DNA from 4 places in the Serpentinicella alkaliphila genome. Region 3 is predicted to be linked to each of the others. Evidence: riboswitches for the same ligand, from Rfam matches in the RefSeq annotation. Region 3 holds a riboswitch; each other region holds the start of a gene.
The links. Region 3 has a riboswitch for cyclic di-GMP ahead of HZR23_RS08095 (carboxypeptidase-like regulatory domain-containing protein). Riboswitches for the same ligand answer to the same signal wherever they lie in the genome.
Positions count from the first base shown of each region.

Region 1: linked by a shared signal. The riboswitch ahead of HZR23_RS03750 (response regulator) and the one ahead of HZR23_RS08095 (carboxypeptidase-like regulatory domain-containing protein) in region 3 are both predicted to bind cyclic di-GMP.
Region 2: linked by a shared signal. The riboswitch ahead of HZR23_RS15675 (Flp family type IVb pilin) and the one ahead of HZR23_RS08095 (carboxypeptidase-like regulatory domain-containing protein) in region 3 are both predicted to bind cyclic di-GMP.
Region 4: linked by a shared signal. The riboswitch ahead of HZR23_RS13700 (prepilin peptidase) and the one ahead of HZR23_RS08095 (carboxypeptidase-like regulatory domain-containing protein) in region 3 are both predicted to bind cyclic di-GMP.

Region 1 is NZ_CP058648.1:730,106-733,787, forward strand. It holds gene HZR23_RS03745 (HD-GYP domain-containing protein) at 1-1,003, opposite strand, end outside; gene HZR23_RS03750 (response regulator) at 1,085-1,438, opposite strand; cyclic di-GMP riboswitch class I at 1,583-1,676, opposite strand; gene HZR23_RS03755 (TetR/AcrR family transcriptional regulator) at 1,833-2,417, opposite strand; gene HZR23_RS03760 (hypothetical protein) at 2,602-3,327, shown strand; gene HZR23_RS16835 (hypothetical protein) at 3,290-3,502, shown strand; gene HZR23_RS16840 (hypothetical protein) at 3,640-3,682, shown strand, end outside.
Region 2 is NZ_CP058648.1:3,073,073-3,076,754, reverse strand. It holds gene HZR23_RS15690 (hypothetical protein) at 1-93, shown strand, start outside; gene speD (adenosylmethionine decarboxylase) at 121-948, opposite strand; gene HZR23_RS15680 (hypothetical protein) at 1,116-1,889, shown strand; cyclic di-GMP riboswitch class I at 1,996-2,081, shown strand; gene HZR23_RS15675 (Flp family type IVb pilin) at 2,213-2,404, shown strand; gene HZR23_RS15670 (A24 family peptidase) at 2,467-2,973, shown strand; gene HZR23_RS15665 (TadE/TadG family type IV pilus assembly protein) at 2,976-3,377, shown strand; gene HZR23_RS15660 (TadE/TadG family type IV pilus assembly protein) at 3,388-3,682, shown strand, end outside.
Region 3 is NZ_CP058648.1:1,599,771-1,603,452, forward strand. It holds gene pyk (pyruvate kinase) at 1-331, shown strand, start outside; gene HZR23_RS08090 (FxsA family protein) at 499-894, shown strand; cyclic di-GMP riboswitch class I at 1,264-1,345, shown strand; cyclic di-GMP riboswitch class II at 1,488-1,570, shown strand; cyclic di-GMP riboswitch class II at 1,573-1,657, shown strand; gene HZR23_RS08095 (carboxypeptidase-like regulatory domain-containing protein) at 1,688-3,325, shown strand; gene HZR23_RS08100 (class D sortase) at 3,391-3,682, shown strand, end outside.
Region 4 is NZ_CP058648.1:2,673,308-2,676,989, reverse strand. It holds gene HZR23_RS13710 (YqeG family HAD IIIA-type phosphatase) at 1-501, shown strand, start outside; gene aroE (shikimate dehydrogenase) at 498-1,352, shown strand; cyclic di-GMP riboswitch class I at 1,540-1,631, shown strand; gene HZR23_RS13700 (prepilin peptidase) at 1,750-2,517, shown strand; gene pilM (type IV pilus assembly protein PilM) at 2,531-3,682, shown strand, end outside.

The DNA of each region.
Region 1 (3,682 bases), 870 kb from region 3:
AGTCTATGTATTCTGACTCCACATGTATTATTGGATTACTTACATCATAAGGTGGAATAAATACTATTTCCCCAGTCTTTTCATTATTTAGCCATACATTTGATCCAGTATAGTATACTGAAATATTGTTAATAAATGCATCAAGTATAGAAGGATCAAAGGCACCGATTCCTGTAGTTAAAAAAAGTTTAAACACCTCAAAGGGACTAGTTCTTCTTTTATAGACTCTGTCTGAAATCATTGCATCATAAACATCTGCTATGGAAACAATTTTTGAAAAAATATTTATTTTATTTCCTTTTATTCCAAAAGGATATCCTGAGCCATCTATTCTTTCATGATGATGGAGCACTCCATTCATAACATCAATATCAATATTGCCCATGGTTTTTAAAATTTCGTATCCATACAATGAATGGTTTTTTATTTCATTATACTCCTCATCTGTTAGGCTTCCCTTTTTATTTAAAATCTCTGTATCTATTTTTATTTTCCCGACATCATGCAAAAGAGCTGATTGTATAGCCTTTTTTATGTCCTCTTGTGAAAGTCTTAGCCACTTAGCAATAAGCATTGAGTAAAATGCGGTATTGAGACAGTGTGTATATGTATATACATCAGCACTTTTAACCTTCGTTAACATGCTGATTACTTTTTCTTGATCATCTTGCCAGCTATATATTGAATCAGATATATTGGTTATCATCTTTTTTTCTATTTCTTTACCAGATGACAGCTTATTTAACAAATCCTTTAAACAGTCAATATTTGTTTTATATTGTTCATAAATTTCATTTCTCTCACTTATATCATTGCAAAAAATATCACTTTCGAATTCATAAATCAACACTCTTTCAACATTAAACTGTTCTAATCTCTCCTTAATAAAAGAGTTGATATTAGTATTTTTCACAACTAGTGGTAAACCATAGTTATTTAAAATATCCTCTGCTAATACATCCATTTCTGAACAATCTCTAAGCAATACGTACTTCTTTCTCATATCCCAATACCCCATTACATTATTTTTTTCACATCGCCTATTATTTTACATCATCATATAATTTTGTATATATTAGTTCCCTTATAATTTACTTAATGTCCTAATTATAAAATCTTCTTTAAATGGCTTTACTAGAAAACCTTTTGCACCAAGTTTAACTGCTTCCGTAACAAAAGTTTCTTGTCCTAGAGCAGAGATTATTACAACATTAGCCTTAGGGTCAATATTAATAATTTCTTTCAACACTTCAATTCCATTTTTTTCAGGCATAGTAATATCTAGTGTTAATATATCAGGTCTTAAATCAATATACTTACTTATAGCCTCGACACCATTTTTACCCTCGCCAATAACTTCGAAACCATTTTTTTCGAGTATGCATCTTAGGGAAATCCTCATAAAGGTTGCATCATCAACAATAAGTACTTTTTTCAATATTTCACCTCTTTACCATATATATTTGTTTGATTGAATGGAGAACAAATTATGATTTTCAAAAAACAAAAATGAAGGTATTCACTTAATAAATACCTTCATATGACATAATCTTATTTATATTTTAAAGATTATTAATCACACTTCGGTAACCTGGCAATCATAGATATTTATTGATATCATCCTTAGACCCATGGCTTTGCGTCCCTATCTTTAAATAGGTTTGCCTTTTACAGTGATATTAGTACCTTATACCTATATACTCTTTAAAATTCTTTTTCGACATATTTATTTAAAATCCTTCAATATTTTGTATTTTTTTACAAAAAAATCTCCTTTTTGTAAAAGGAGTTTCTTCATTGATTCATTAAGATATTTAATTTAGTAATGCTAGTTATTTATATATACATTTTAAAATCATATCCATAGCCAACATTGTCTGATTTTGAAGAGAGAAATTAAATTTTTCAAACCTCCACCTTAAACATATGGCATTAAAAAGACCTAAAATTGTATCAGATAAAATAATACTATCAATGTCAGGTGAAAGCTCTCCTGATAGTTTTCCACTTTCAATAGTATCATACATAAACTTATATCGAACATTGTAAATATCCATAACCTTTACAGCTAGATTTTGGTCATTTGCTAACACTTCATAAATCTGTGTAATTGCGGTTATTTCGGGGTAATTTTCATAATATAAAGCGTAAGAATCAATAAAATATTTTATTGCTTCAGTAAAAGGAAGCTTTTTTAATTTTATAGACTCAATAATATCCATATCATATTGTGAGTAGTGCTCTAAAACACCTAATAATATTTCATTTTTATTTTTAAAGTGTTTAAATAAGGTGCCCTCTGAAATTTCTTCCCTTTTTGCAATTTCTCTAGTGGATAGACCTTGTATACCTAAATCATTAATTATCTCTATTGCTGTTAATATAACACGTTCTTTTCTATGTATGGGTAATTTCATATTCTACCTCCTAGCATTGGAACCACATAAGTGAATTATCATGAGTTATGCAGTTCGTGTAAATAAATGTAAATAAGACTGATGTATCGTATATTATAATATACTAAAAAATATTTTTGTTTTATATGTCTTGAAATAGCAAAAAAGACTTGACTTTTTAAACCCGCCCCAATAATCAAAGTGAATGGTATTAATAGCCATTACTCTTGATGAATGGGTGATAAATATGACTCTTGGGAAACCGAAATATAGAAATTTACAACAAGGAAATGGGGGCGGAACGCCAGTTTTAAAAGCAATTTGGGATAAATTTGATTTTTCACTTCTGCTTACGCAATCGGGTATTGTAAAACGTAATGGTGTACCCACTTGGCTTATTGCTTTTGCTTATGTGGTAGGACTTATTGCTAATAAAAATTCTGTCTCACGTATTTCTGATTATGCTACTAAGGATAGCTTATTACAACCGATGTTTCGGAATCTTAAAATGGCTCAATATACCTTTAGCCGCTTTTTTACAACTGATTATAATTGGGGTTTATTTAGTTTTAAAAGAGTACAAAGACTACAACAAGAAGAAGAAACTGCATTTACTGAAGGAGATGTTATTGTACTTGATGATACAAAGGTGGCTCATGCCCATGGAAAGAAAATCCCTTTCCTTTGTTGGTTATATGATAGCTCCATTAAAATAAATATCTGGTGTATGAATATAGTTGCTACAACTGTTGTATTAAAGAACGGACTTAAATATCCATTGTTTTGGCGTATTTGGCGTAAGGTAGAAAATAGCGATGAAAAACAGACAAAAATAGATCTTTCAAAAGAAATGCTAATGGATATTCGCCGGATTTACACAGGGGTACTATGGGTTGCCATGGACCCGGTTTTTATGCAAAGACTTTTTTAATTGGCTCACAGATCATCAATATGATTGGGTTACTAAGGCAAAACGTAATACAGCACTTTATCGAAAAGAAATTGAGAATATTACAGGCCGAGAACGCTTTATCCCTGTAAAGCCTTCAATGCTTATTAAAGAAGTTTTTTCAAACTTCTTATTAGTGGTCTTAAAGATAAAGTAAGTGCTATATCCATACCTAATATTTATATCAAGTTACCCTACCGTTTAGTTGGAAAGCAGGGTAAAGTAGTAACTAAGTATCGTTATACGCCTATTGCAAAAGCAGTTGTAGCTACAAGACTCAAAGAAGATACTGAAATGATGAAGGATGAATTTGAGAAAAACAAAGAGGTTGCGGCTA
Region 2 (3,682 bases), 1.5 Mb from region 3:
GGTAATATGATGTATGAGTTTTATGGAGCATTACCTGATATTGAAGGTGAAATATATGAAGCAATTATTAATTCATTTAAATTAGAACAATAAAAAAGGAAGAGGTGAATTATCACCTCTTCAAACTTTTGGTATATTTCTACCGTAGAATATTTCAGTCATTTCGTGTTTTAATCTTTGTTTTATTCGTTTTCTTTCCTTAGGTATAAGCTCCTTCTTAGATACACCAAATAAATAGTTATCAAGCTCGAATTGTTTAAGTATCATTTTTGTATGGAAAATATTCTCCTGATAAATATTCACATCTATCATATGGTAAAGTTCTTTAGTCTCGGATGCTATATAGTTCTGAATAGAGTTTATTTTGTGATCAATAAAATATTTTTTTCCTGTAATGTCACGTGTAAAGCCTCTGACTCTATAATCAATAGTAATGATATCTGAATCAAAGCTGTGAATAAGATAATTTAAAGCCTTCAATGGAGAAATCTTTCCACAGGTGGATACATCAATATCAGCTCTAAATGTACTAATACCTTTATCTGGGTCACTCTCAGGATAAGTATGAACGGTGATATGACTTTTATCCAAGTGACCTACAACTGATTCAGGTAGTGGTCCAGGAGACTCATTATCATCAAAATGTTCAGCATCTTTAGGATGAATCTCCCCTTCAGAGACTAAAATTGTTACACTGGCTCCTTGAGGATCATAATCTTGTTTAGCGATATTTAGAACATTAGCTCCGATAATGTTTGCAACATTAGTAAGGATATTAGTAAGTCTCTCAGCATTATATTGTTCATCAATATATTCTATATAGCCTTTTCTGTCTTCCTCTGTTCTAGCATAGCAGATGTCATAAATATTAAAGCTTAGGGTTTTAGTTAAATTATTAAAACCATATAGCTTTAATTTTTTAATCGTTTTTATTTTCAATCTAAGCACCTCAATTCATAATTATTAAGCAAAATATTTAATATATTATAATTTATTATTTGTTTGTTGGGGTATTTTTATTTAGTAAATACCCTAACAAAATAATTATAATCGATAAAAAAATTATTCAAAATCAAATATTGGGGCAAAATAAATTATGAGAAAGGAGTAATTGTATGTTGAGATATAATAAAACAAGAGCCTATGTTAATATGATTACTTTCATATTACTATTAATAGCCAATGGTTTAGCAAATTATTTACCTTTAAACAATCGGACCACTGGTGAAATAGCAGAAAGGTTTCCAATCTATTTTATACCTGCTCCATATGTATTTTATATTTGGATATTGATTTATGCATTGCTTTTTTGTTTTACAATTTTTCAAATGCTTAAATCACAAAGAAAAAACCCGTTTATTAATTTAGTTAGTTATTGGTTTGCTTTAAGTTCAGTATTAAATATAGCTTGGCTATTTTTTTGGCACTATGAATATTTTGTACTTTCTTTTTTTACTTTAGTAGCACTTATTTTAGTATTAACTGTAATTTATTCTAACATAAACCAACCAAATTTACGAGCATACTTTGAAGATAAAATATTAGTTAAATATCCTTTTATAATATATTTGGCTTGGATATGTGTAGCAGCAATTTCTAATTTTAATATTATGTTGTATTCATTGAATTGGAATAGGTTTGGAATGAGCCTAGAATACTGGACTATTATAATGCTGAGTTTGGCAACATTAATATCTGCAATAGTAACATTAATTTATAAAGACATATTATTTAGCCTAGTATTTATTTGGGCATTTTTCGGAATAGCATATAGATTTCTTACGATTCCAATTATTTCAAGGCCTAGCTGGTTAATGAGTGGTATTTTAGCTATTGTTATAATTGTTACTATGGTTAAAAGGCGTAGGAGAAAATCCTTATACTATTAATACGATATGCCCAGTATATTAGTGCTATTTGTTCATTATAATTTAGGAATATTGGAATATTTACTCCTTGAAATCTGTCGAATATAATAATATCAAGAAGTAAAACAAAATATTTTGGCAAAGCTATCGAAAGGTAGTGACGCAAAGCTAAAGGGGCTAAGGTGACAATCACTATGCCAGCCAGTTGCGAGGGTATATATTTATCCTGTTTTCTAAAATATAACCCACTCGTCAACGGATGAGTGGTTTTTTTTAACAGGTACCCCAGCAGCTGTTCCTAGAACAGTAGTCTAAACAAAAAATTAAATTAGGGGGTAAGAAAAATGAACGTATTAAAAAGGTTATGGAAAGAAGAAGAAGGACAAGGTATGACGGAATATGGATTAATAATTGGAATTGTATCAGTTCTACTTATAACTGTATTAGTAGCCTTTAGAGGTAAATTAGTTGAAATCTTTGAGAGTATAACTAATAACCCACAACTTAATGAAGCAACGAGTCCAAGTCAAAGTTAGCATAATTAAAGAAAGGTCCTACTTAATAGTAGGACCTATTTTTTAAAAAAGGATGTGAGATTATGGAAAACATTATCGTTGGTGTAACTCTTTTAATCTGCTTTGTTACAGATCTAAAGGAAAGAAAAATATATAATAAAGTACTACTACCAGCATTAATTATAGGTATAGGAATGAATATATGGAAAGATGGTTTAATAGGCTTGAAAATCAGTGGATTCGGTTTTTTAATGGGCCTTTTTTTTCTAATTATTCCTTTTATATATGGTGGTATTGGTGCCGGAGATGTAAAACTATTAGCAACAATAGGAGCAATAAAAGGACCGAAGTTCATATTCTATACTTTTTTAGCAACGGGAATTACAGGTGGTATCATTGCATTAGCAATATTAGTTTATAGAAAAAAAGTGTTTAGAACACTAAAAAATATAATCTTAGGTCTTAAGTTGATGATTATCTCTAAGTTTAAAATAATTTCATTTATTGGGGATGAAGACAAATATATGTTCCCCTATGGAGTTGCTATATCAATAGGTGCAATGCTTGCATTTTGCATATTGGGGGCGTAGGGATGCTAATAAGACTAAAGAAAGAAAATAGAGGACAGGCATTAGTTGAACTAGCCTTGGTTTTGCCAATACTTCTTCTCTTAGTTTTTGGAATAGTAGAGTTTGGTAGAATATTTGGTACATATCTAATGGTTACACATGGAGCAAGGGAAGGTGCAAGGGCCGCAGCGGTAGGAACAGAAGATACGGAGATTATTTCTTTAGTGAAAAACAGAACCTCAGCACTCCAATTAAATGATAGTAAAGTAGTTGTTAATATATCACCTGGTCAAATTTCTAGAGTTAGAGGGAATGGGATTACAGTAAAAGTAGAGTATCCTGTACAAATTTATGCACCATTTATTTCGGTATTTACAGGGGGTTCATATAAGGTTTCATCACAAGTAACGATGAGGTATGAGTAGGAGGTAGCCTATGATACGTAGATTATTAAATAATGAGAACGGAAGTACAGTAATTATTGTAGCCTTATTAATGGTAGTACTAATAGGATGCGTTGCATTAGTTGTTGATGGTGGTTTGTTGTATATAACAGAAGCTAAAATTTCAAATGCAATAGATGCCGCTGCTTTAGCTGGAGTACAAGAGCTACCATACTCTCCAACTATGGCAGTAGATAAAGCTAAAGAGTATGCCGCTACTAATGGTATAAATCCAGAAAAATTAAATGTAGAAATATTTAATAATAACAGAGGAATTAAAGTCGAAT
Region 3 (3,682 bases):
ATTATCCGGTGTTGGAATGGGTAAAAGGGCATACACCGGTAAAGCCATTATAGTTGATATTGATAAGGTTGATGAAGTTGAGTTTGACCATGGTAATATATTAGTTACTCAAGCAACCGAGAAGGAATTTATGCCATTAATTGAAAAGGCAGGAGCAATTATCGCTGAGGTTGGTGGATTAACAAGTCACGCTGCTATTGTTGGGCTTAGTCTTGGCATACCAACAGTTGTTGGTGCTCATGGGGCGACTAAAAAACTCAATAATGGAGATGTTATTACAGTAGACTCAAAAACTGGATTAATATATAGCGGGAAAACCCGAGTTATGTAGTATAGGATAAAATTATTTATATAAAGTGACACCAAAAATATATCCTATCATATAATATACTAAAGAATCTCCCCTTTTATATAATCGAATAAGATTATAGTTCCGAGTTTGCTATTAAGCAAACTCTTTTTTTTACATATAGTAAATTAGAATGTAGAGGTGGTCGTATGCTTTTTAAATTAATGCTTTTATTTACCGTTGTACCTATTGTTGAACTGATGATCCTATTCAGGCTAGGTCAGTATATTGGTTTCCAATATACAATAATCATTGTGTTGGTAACTGGCGTTGTAGGGGCGTTTTTATCAAAAAGTGAAGGCAAAGGTATAATTAGAAGAATTAAACTTGACCTTAGTAATGGAAGGGTTCCAGCGGATGAATTGATTAATGGATTATGTGTGATTGTAGGTGGGGCTATGCTACTAACTCCTGGAATATTAACAGATACAGTTGGATTTATACTAGTAATTAGTCCGACAAGACAGGTAATTATAGCTACTATAAAGAGGAAAATTAAGAATATGATTCATGAAGGTACGCTTCACTTCTATTTTAGAAAATAAAAATTGTATATTATATTAAGTTTTGGTAAATAATTCACAGATGATTATTTCTTTGGTAAAGAAGAGGTAAACTGATTCTATATTTTTTTGAGCACATATATTGTGCTCTCTTTTTTTGTGTCTTTATTCTTTGAAATATAATCATATATAAGCTCCTTAAAGAATGATAAAGGATATAAAAAATATACATAAAAAAACTAAAAATATGATAGATATCAATTAAAAGGTGGTATTAATAAAAATATAATATAAGCATATGAATAGTTATATAAGATATTAAAGTGGTTAATAATATAGCTTAAAATAATTAGTATATATTGTAGTATGAGTAAATGATATGACAAAATAATGAATGACACAAAAGACTTTTCTCCGAAATGGCAAACCATTGGAAACAACGGGACGCAAAGCTACAGGCCTAATCGATTAGTATTGCAGCTGAGCTACCGAAGGGAAAGGTTTTTATTATAACTAATCAAATAATCTTTAAACTAGGGGGGTGGGCTAGTATCAGGTGACAGTATGGTGATTACATATACACATTTCTTTTGTCGGACATACTATCACACAAAGGATAATAGAATGATGTAGTTGTCAAAAAGGAAGCTATGAAACGTACTTTGTATTTGGGCACTTTAAGTACGGGGAGCGAGTAGTGCAACCGACCTTTCTTGATTAGTAAGAAAGGGATGCTATGAAGTACACCTTTCACATGGGCACTTGAGGTTGTATGGAGCAAGTAGTGCAACCGACCTTTCTTTAGACGAATTGTTTAAAGAGAGGAGAGAGATGTATGAGAAAGAATAAATCAATTATCAAATCTATGTTAGCAGTAATTATGACTTTAATTCTAACATTTGGTAGTACACTAAGCGTATTGGCTGCTAGTCCAACTTTGATCATTAGAAAAAATTGGAGTTGGCAGGAAGGAACATTCAAAATAAATGGTGTACCACAGGAAGGAATATATGAAATGTTCTCTGGAGAAACTTCGCCAGGCAATTTTAATGCTCCTTTCGGTAAAACAGTAATTGGGACAGTGTATATGCAAAATACTACAAGTCAACAGTTTGATTGGTCTTTAATCTCAGGACCCCCAATTTCTAGAATTTGGGTGAAGGGTGGACCTAACGCTCTAGAATATGATTATGGAAGTGGAGCAACTAGTGGGTTTGGGCTAGTAGCACCAGACAACAAAGATATAAGTCATGTTGTTTTCTTCTTTGGGCAAACACCGGTAGATGACGATGATGATGATTCTCCTGCAATTATTTTTGTAGAAAACTCGGAAGGGCAACTGGTATCCATCTACACTATTTCGGGCTTCAAGTTTGAAGAAATAACTGGTGAAACAAATAAACCTTTGGAGGATTGGAAAATCATACTCACAGGACCTGGAGAAATAAAACACGAAACTCAGACAAATGAAGACGGCAAATATCAATTCACTTTGAATAATGCTCCAACGGGAACTTACATTGTAACAGAAGAAATCCCTAGTGGATGGCAGAATATAACTGAATTATCTCAAACTATTAATTTAGGATCTGGACTCTATACTATACCTTACGAAAAAGGAACACTACAGCTGGGGTTAGATCAAAATATGACAAGTATATTTACTGAAACATTTGTAGCTGAAGGTAGAATAGGAGATCTTGGTGGAAACGCAACCCATGAAATTAATATTCATACGCCAAATCAAGGCTCTGTTCAGTCACAAGGAAACTTTAGCTGGGCAAATGGTGGAGAAAAAGTACCTTTCGAATTAAGATACGATAATGGTCTAGTTAGTTTTACGGTAGGTAACGCAGGTACCTTGACCTACAGTACAGGCGAATCAGTTAAAGATATTGTCATACGGACAAGAGCCACGAAACCTGATTCTGGAATAAAAATCTCAGATATTGTATTAAACGGAGAAAGCATTTCTGAGACATCTGTAGCTATTGGAAACGGAGTGGGTGTCGGAAATCTATGGATTAGAGGATATAATTTGGATAATGGATTTATATTAACTGGAAACTCCCAAATGTACTGGGACGCAAACTCAATTCCGACTAATTCACAACTTGCATTCCAAATAAAAGTAGGAGAGGCAGAACGAGTAAATGAATCCTATCAAATTGATTTTGTTAATAAACGGCTACAAGTGGTTGATCCTCCGGTAGTTGATCCTCCGGTAGTTGATCCTCCGGTAGTTGATCCTCTTGATCCAATAATAGATTTATTAGATGAAGAAATCCCATTAGCAATAGTAGACTTTGATATAGATGGTGATGACGAGGAAGAATTGATTCTTTTAGATGAAGAAATTCCTCTTGGAATAGTTACATTACCAAAAACAGGGGAAATAAATCCATTAGAGTTTGTGATTTTCGGATTACTACTTGCAGTAGTTGGATTTAAATTAAGAAAAGAATCGATCTAATTTAGTTATTTAATCAACTTCATAGAGGGGAGAAATACCCCTCTATTTTTATATGGGGGATCGTTATGAAGAAAATGAGTTATATTTTTATTACTATAGGAATCTTAACAATGTTATATCCTTTTTTTAATAATTTCTACCAATCATATTGGCAACAGAATCTTCTAAATCAAGTAGATATTGCAGAGTCTGTAATAGAGGATTATCAGTTGTTAAATGAATTTTTCTATGAAGAGTTAGATTATTTTGAAGAACAAGAAGTTGATACTATTGAAAGAATGGAAGAAGTTGTAAATAATAGTAGCAATTTGCTTGGAACTATAGAAATTGCTAAAATTAATCTTAGATTACCTATTT
Region 4 (3,682 bases), 1.1 Mb from region 3:
ACTCCTGCAATGTATGCAGAATCTATTTTTGAAATAGATTTGAAAAAATTAAAAGATAACAATATTAAGGGCTTAATTATCGATATTGATAATACTCTTGTAGCATGGGATATTAAATATGCTAGTGAGGACACAAAAAAATGGCTGCTTAATCTTTTGAAAGAAGGCTTTAAGGTTTGTCTAGTATCAAATAATACAGAGGATAGGGTTGTTACCTTTAACGAAGAGCTAAAACTTCCAGCAATCCATAGGGCAAACAAGCCTAGAAGAGGTGCTTTTAGAAAAGCAATGACTAAAATGGGTACAGATATTAATTGTACTGCTATAATTGGCGACCAAATTTTTACTGATATTTTAGGTGGAAATCGTATGGGAATATATACAGTATTAGTTGTACCTATAGAAAGTAAAGAGTTTTGGTGGACAACTTTAGTGAGAAGAGTCGAGAGACATGTATTAAGAATAGTTTTAAAGAATCATCGTAAGGAGGGTAAAAAGTGATAAATATAAATGGGGGAACAAAAGCCGTATGTTTAATTGGCAATCCAGTTATTTACAGTCTATCGCCTTTTATTCATAATTATGGCTTTGGATTACATAATGTAAATTCTGTCTACTTAGCCCATCATGTAGAAGATAATTCAGTTAAAGAAGCGGTTTATGGGATAAAAGGACTTAACTACATAGGTTGTAATGTCACATATCCACATAAAACTAGTGTAATACCATTTTTAGATGAATTAACAGAAGAAGCAAAACTAATAGGGGCAGTAAACACTATAAAGAATGTAAATGGCAAATTAGTTGGATATAATACGGATGGTATTGGATTTATTAATGGCCTAAAGAATAAAGGCTTTGATTTAAATGGAAAAAATATTTGTATTTTAGGAGCTGGTGGTGCTGCTAGAAGTATTATTGTATCCTTAATAAAAGAATATAGATGCAATGTAATTGTTTGTAATAGAAATATAAACAAAGCAATTGAAATCTCTAATGGACTAAACAAATATAGTTTTAGCGGAACAATAAGTGAATGTATTGAACCCTCTCAATTAAAATCTAAAGATATAGATGTATTAATAAATTGCACCCCTGTAGGTATGAGTCCAAATGAGGATGCAATACCTTTTGAGGAAGACCTTTTAATTAAAAAAGATATGTTAGTCTGTGATTTAATATATAAACCCTATGAAACTAAGCTTCTAAAAAAAGCAAAGGAAATTGGCTGTCAGGTTCACTATGGTTTAGACATGCTTTTATTTCAGGCTATTGTAGCCTTCAAAATCTGGACAGATAAGGATATACCCTTTGGAGAGCTAGAAATATTATTAAAGCGACAAATTTACTAGAAATTTTTTAAAAAAAAAGGATTTAATCAAAGTTTGGCGAATTTAATATTAAATAGGACTTAGGACTGATTGTGTAATGAACCAAAGTCATTTTTGTCCTCTGCATAAAAGCTAATAGTATTATCTTATATTGTTAGCTATTTTTATTTATAAATTGAATCTATTTACACGTTGGTAATTAATCACAATTATATATAGGCAAACCATTTGAAAAGGTGGGACGCAAAGTTTTGGAGTCTAAATTGTATAGTTATACAACATGATAGTCCGACTGCCATAAGCTATTATGGCAGTTTTTTTTATAACAATAAATTAACAGTTATTGCATTTTCAAAGTAAAAAAAAATAAAGTATAATTTGAGTATTAACAAATAGATGGTTTAGGAGTTGGGATAGTGTGATTGTATTTATAGTTTTAGTGGGTTTATTAATTGGCTCTTTTCTAAATGTTTGCATATACCGTATTCCAAGAGAAGAGTCCATTGCATATCCATCATCCCACTGTACGACCTGTAATACATATTTAAAGCCCTTGGACTTAGTACCTGTTCTAAGTTATATTGTTTATGGCGGCAAATGTAAATACTGCAAGGATAATATATCTATTAGATACCCTTTTATTGAATTGTTCAATTGTTTTGTTTTTGTTTTATTATATTTACGATTTGGATTATCTATTAAATTTATTGCATATGCAATATTATCAAGTACGCTTCTAGCTATGAGCGTAATAGATTTTGATTATCAGATAATTCCTGACGGTATAGTTGTATTTATATTACTTTTAGGATTGGCATATAAGTTAGCAAGTATGGTTTTATATAGAGTACCTTATCCTTTGATAGATAGTATAGTAGGCTTTTTAATAGGCGGGGGATTTTTCCTATTAATCGCTATATTGTCTAATGGTGGCATGGGTGGTGGAGATATAAAATTAATGGGGGCTCTAGGTTTTTGGCTAGGCTGGAAACTTACACTTCTAATGATGCTTTTGTCGTTTCTAATTGGTGGAGTTTTATCAATTCTATTAATAACCTTTAAAAAAAAGGGAAGGAAGGAAGCCATCCCATTTGGACCTTTCATAGCAATAGCAACTTTTATAACTATTTGTTGGCACCAGGAAATTTTAGTATGGTATGTAGGTATGTTTTTCAATAATTATTAGAGGGGGAATGGACTTGGGCAAAAGTATTTTTAGTATATGGAATAAAGATATACTTTCTATTGATATAGGCAGTCATAGTATTAAAATGGCTGTAGGAAAGTATGAAAAAAATTTAGTAACGATTACCAAGGTAGTTAATATTGATACTTCCGATGATTCCTTATTTGATGATAGAACTTTCAGTATGCTACGACTAAAAGAAACTATTGCTAAGGCATTACATAATCATAGAATCAATACAACTAAAACAATTTGTTCAATAGAGAGCTCCTCAATAATAACAAGAGAAATCTATATGCCTTCGGTAAAACCAGAACAGTTAAAAGGCATGCTTGAGTTTGAGATTGAACAATACTTACCAATCCAAGTAAATGAGTATATTATTCAATACAAAATTTTAGAGACCTTTGAAGATGGTGGAATGGAAAAAACTAAAGTATTAGCGACAGCACTTCCTAATAAAATTGCTGAAGACTATTTTCATCTAATTGAATCCTTAGGTTTACAACCTATAGTACTTGATATTCATTCAAATGGTGTAGACAAAATATTTAGTTTATGTGAAAGAGTTAATAAACAAGATAGTATGTCTAATAAAACTATAGCAGTTATTGATATAGGACATACTCAAATTAATACTATTATTATCGAAAAAGGAATCTTTAAGTTTAACAGATTACTGAAAATGGGAGGAAAAGATATAGATACAAATATATGTACTTTCTTAGATTTTTCATTAGGACAAGCAGAAAAAATGAAAAAACAAATTTTAGATATAAATGAAGGATTACATAATTTTACAGCGGCTTCAAGTACGGATATAGCAGAAGCAACAGATATGGGGTATATAGAAAAGGAATTAGAGGATTTTTCATATGCGTCTAGATTCATGAACGTTGTTAAATCAAGCATTGATAACTGGGTGACTGAAATAGAAAAAGTTTTCAAGTACTACACTACGCGAAATACTGGTAACATGATTGATGAAATCTATATTTATGGTGGCAGTAGTGAATTAGGTGGTATTGATAAATATTTAGAAGGTGCGTTTAACATACCTACTTATAAAATAGATTACTTAAGTAATCTTAATACTGATAAAGCAGGTACCATAAGCTTAGCTTCTTATATCAATAATATCGGAGCTCTAATAAGAAGATCGGGG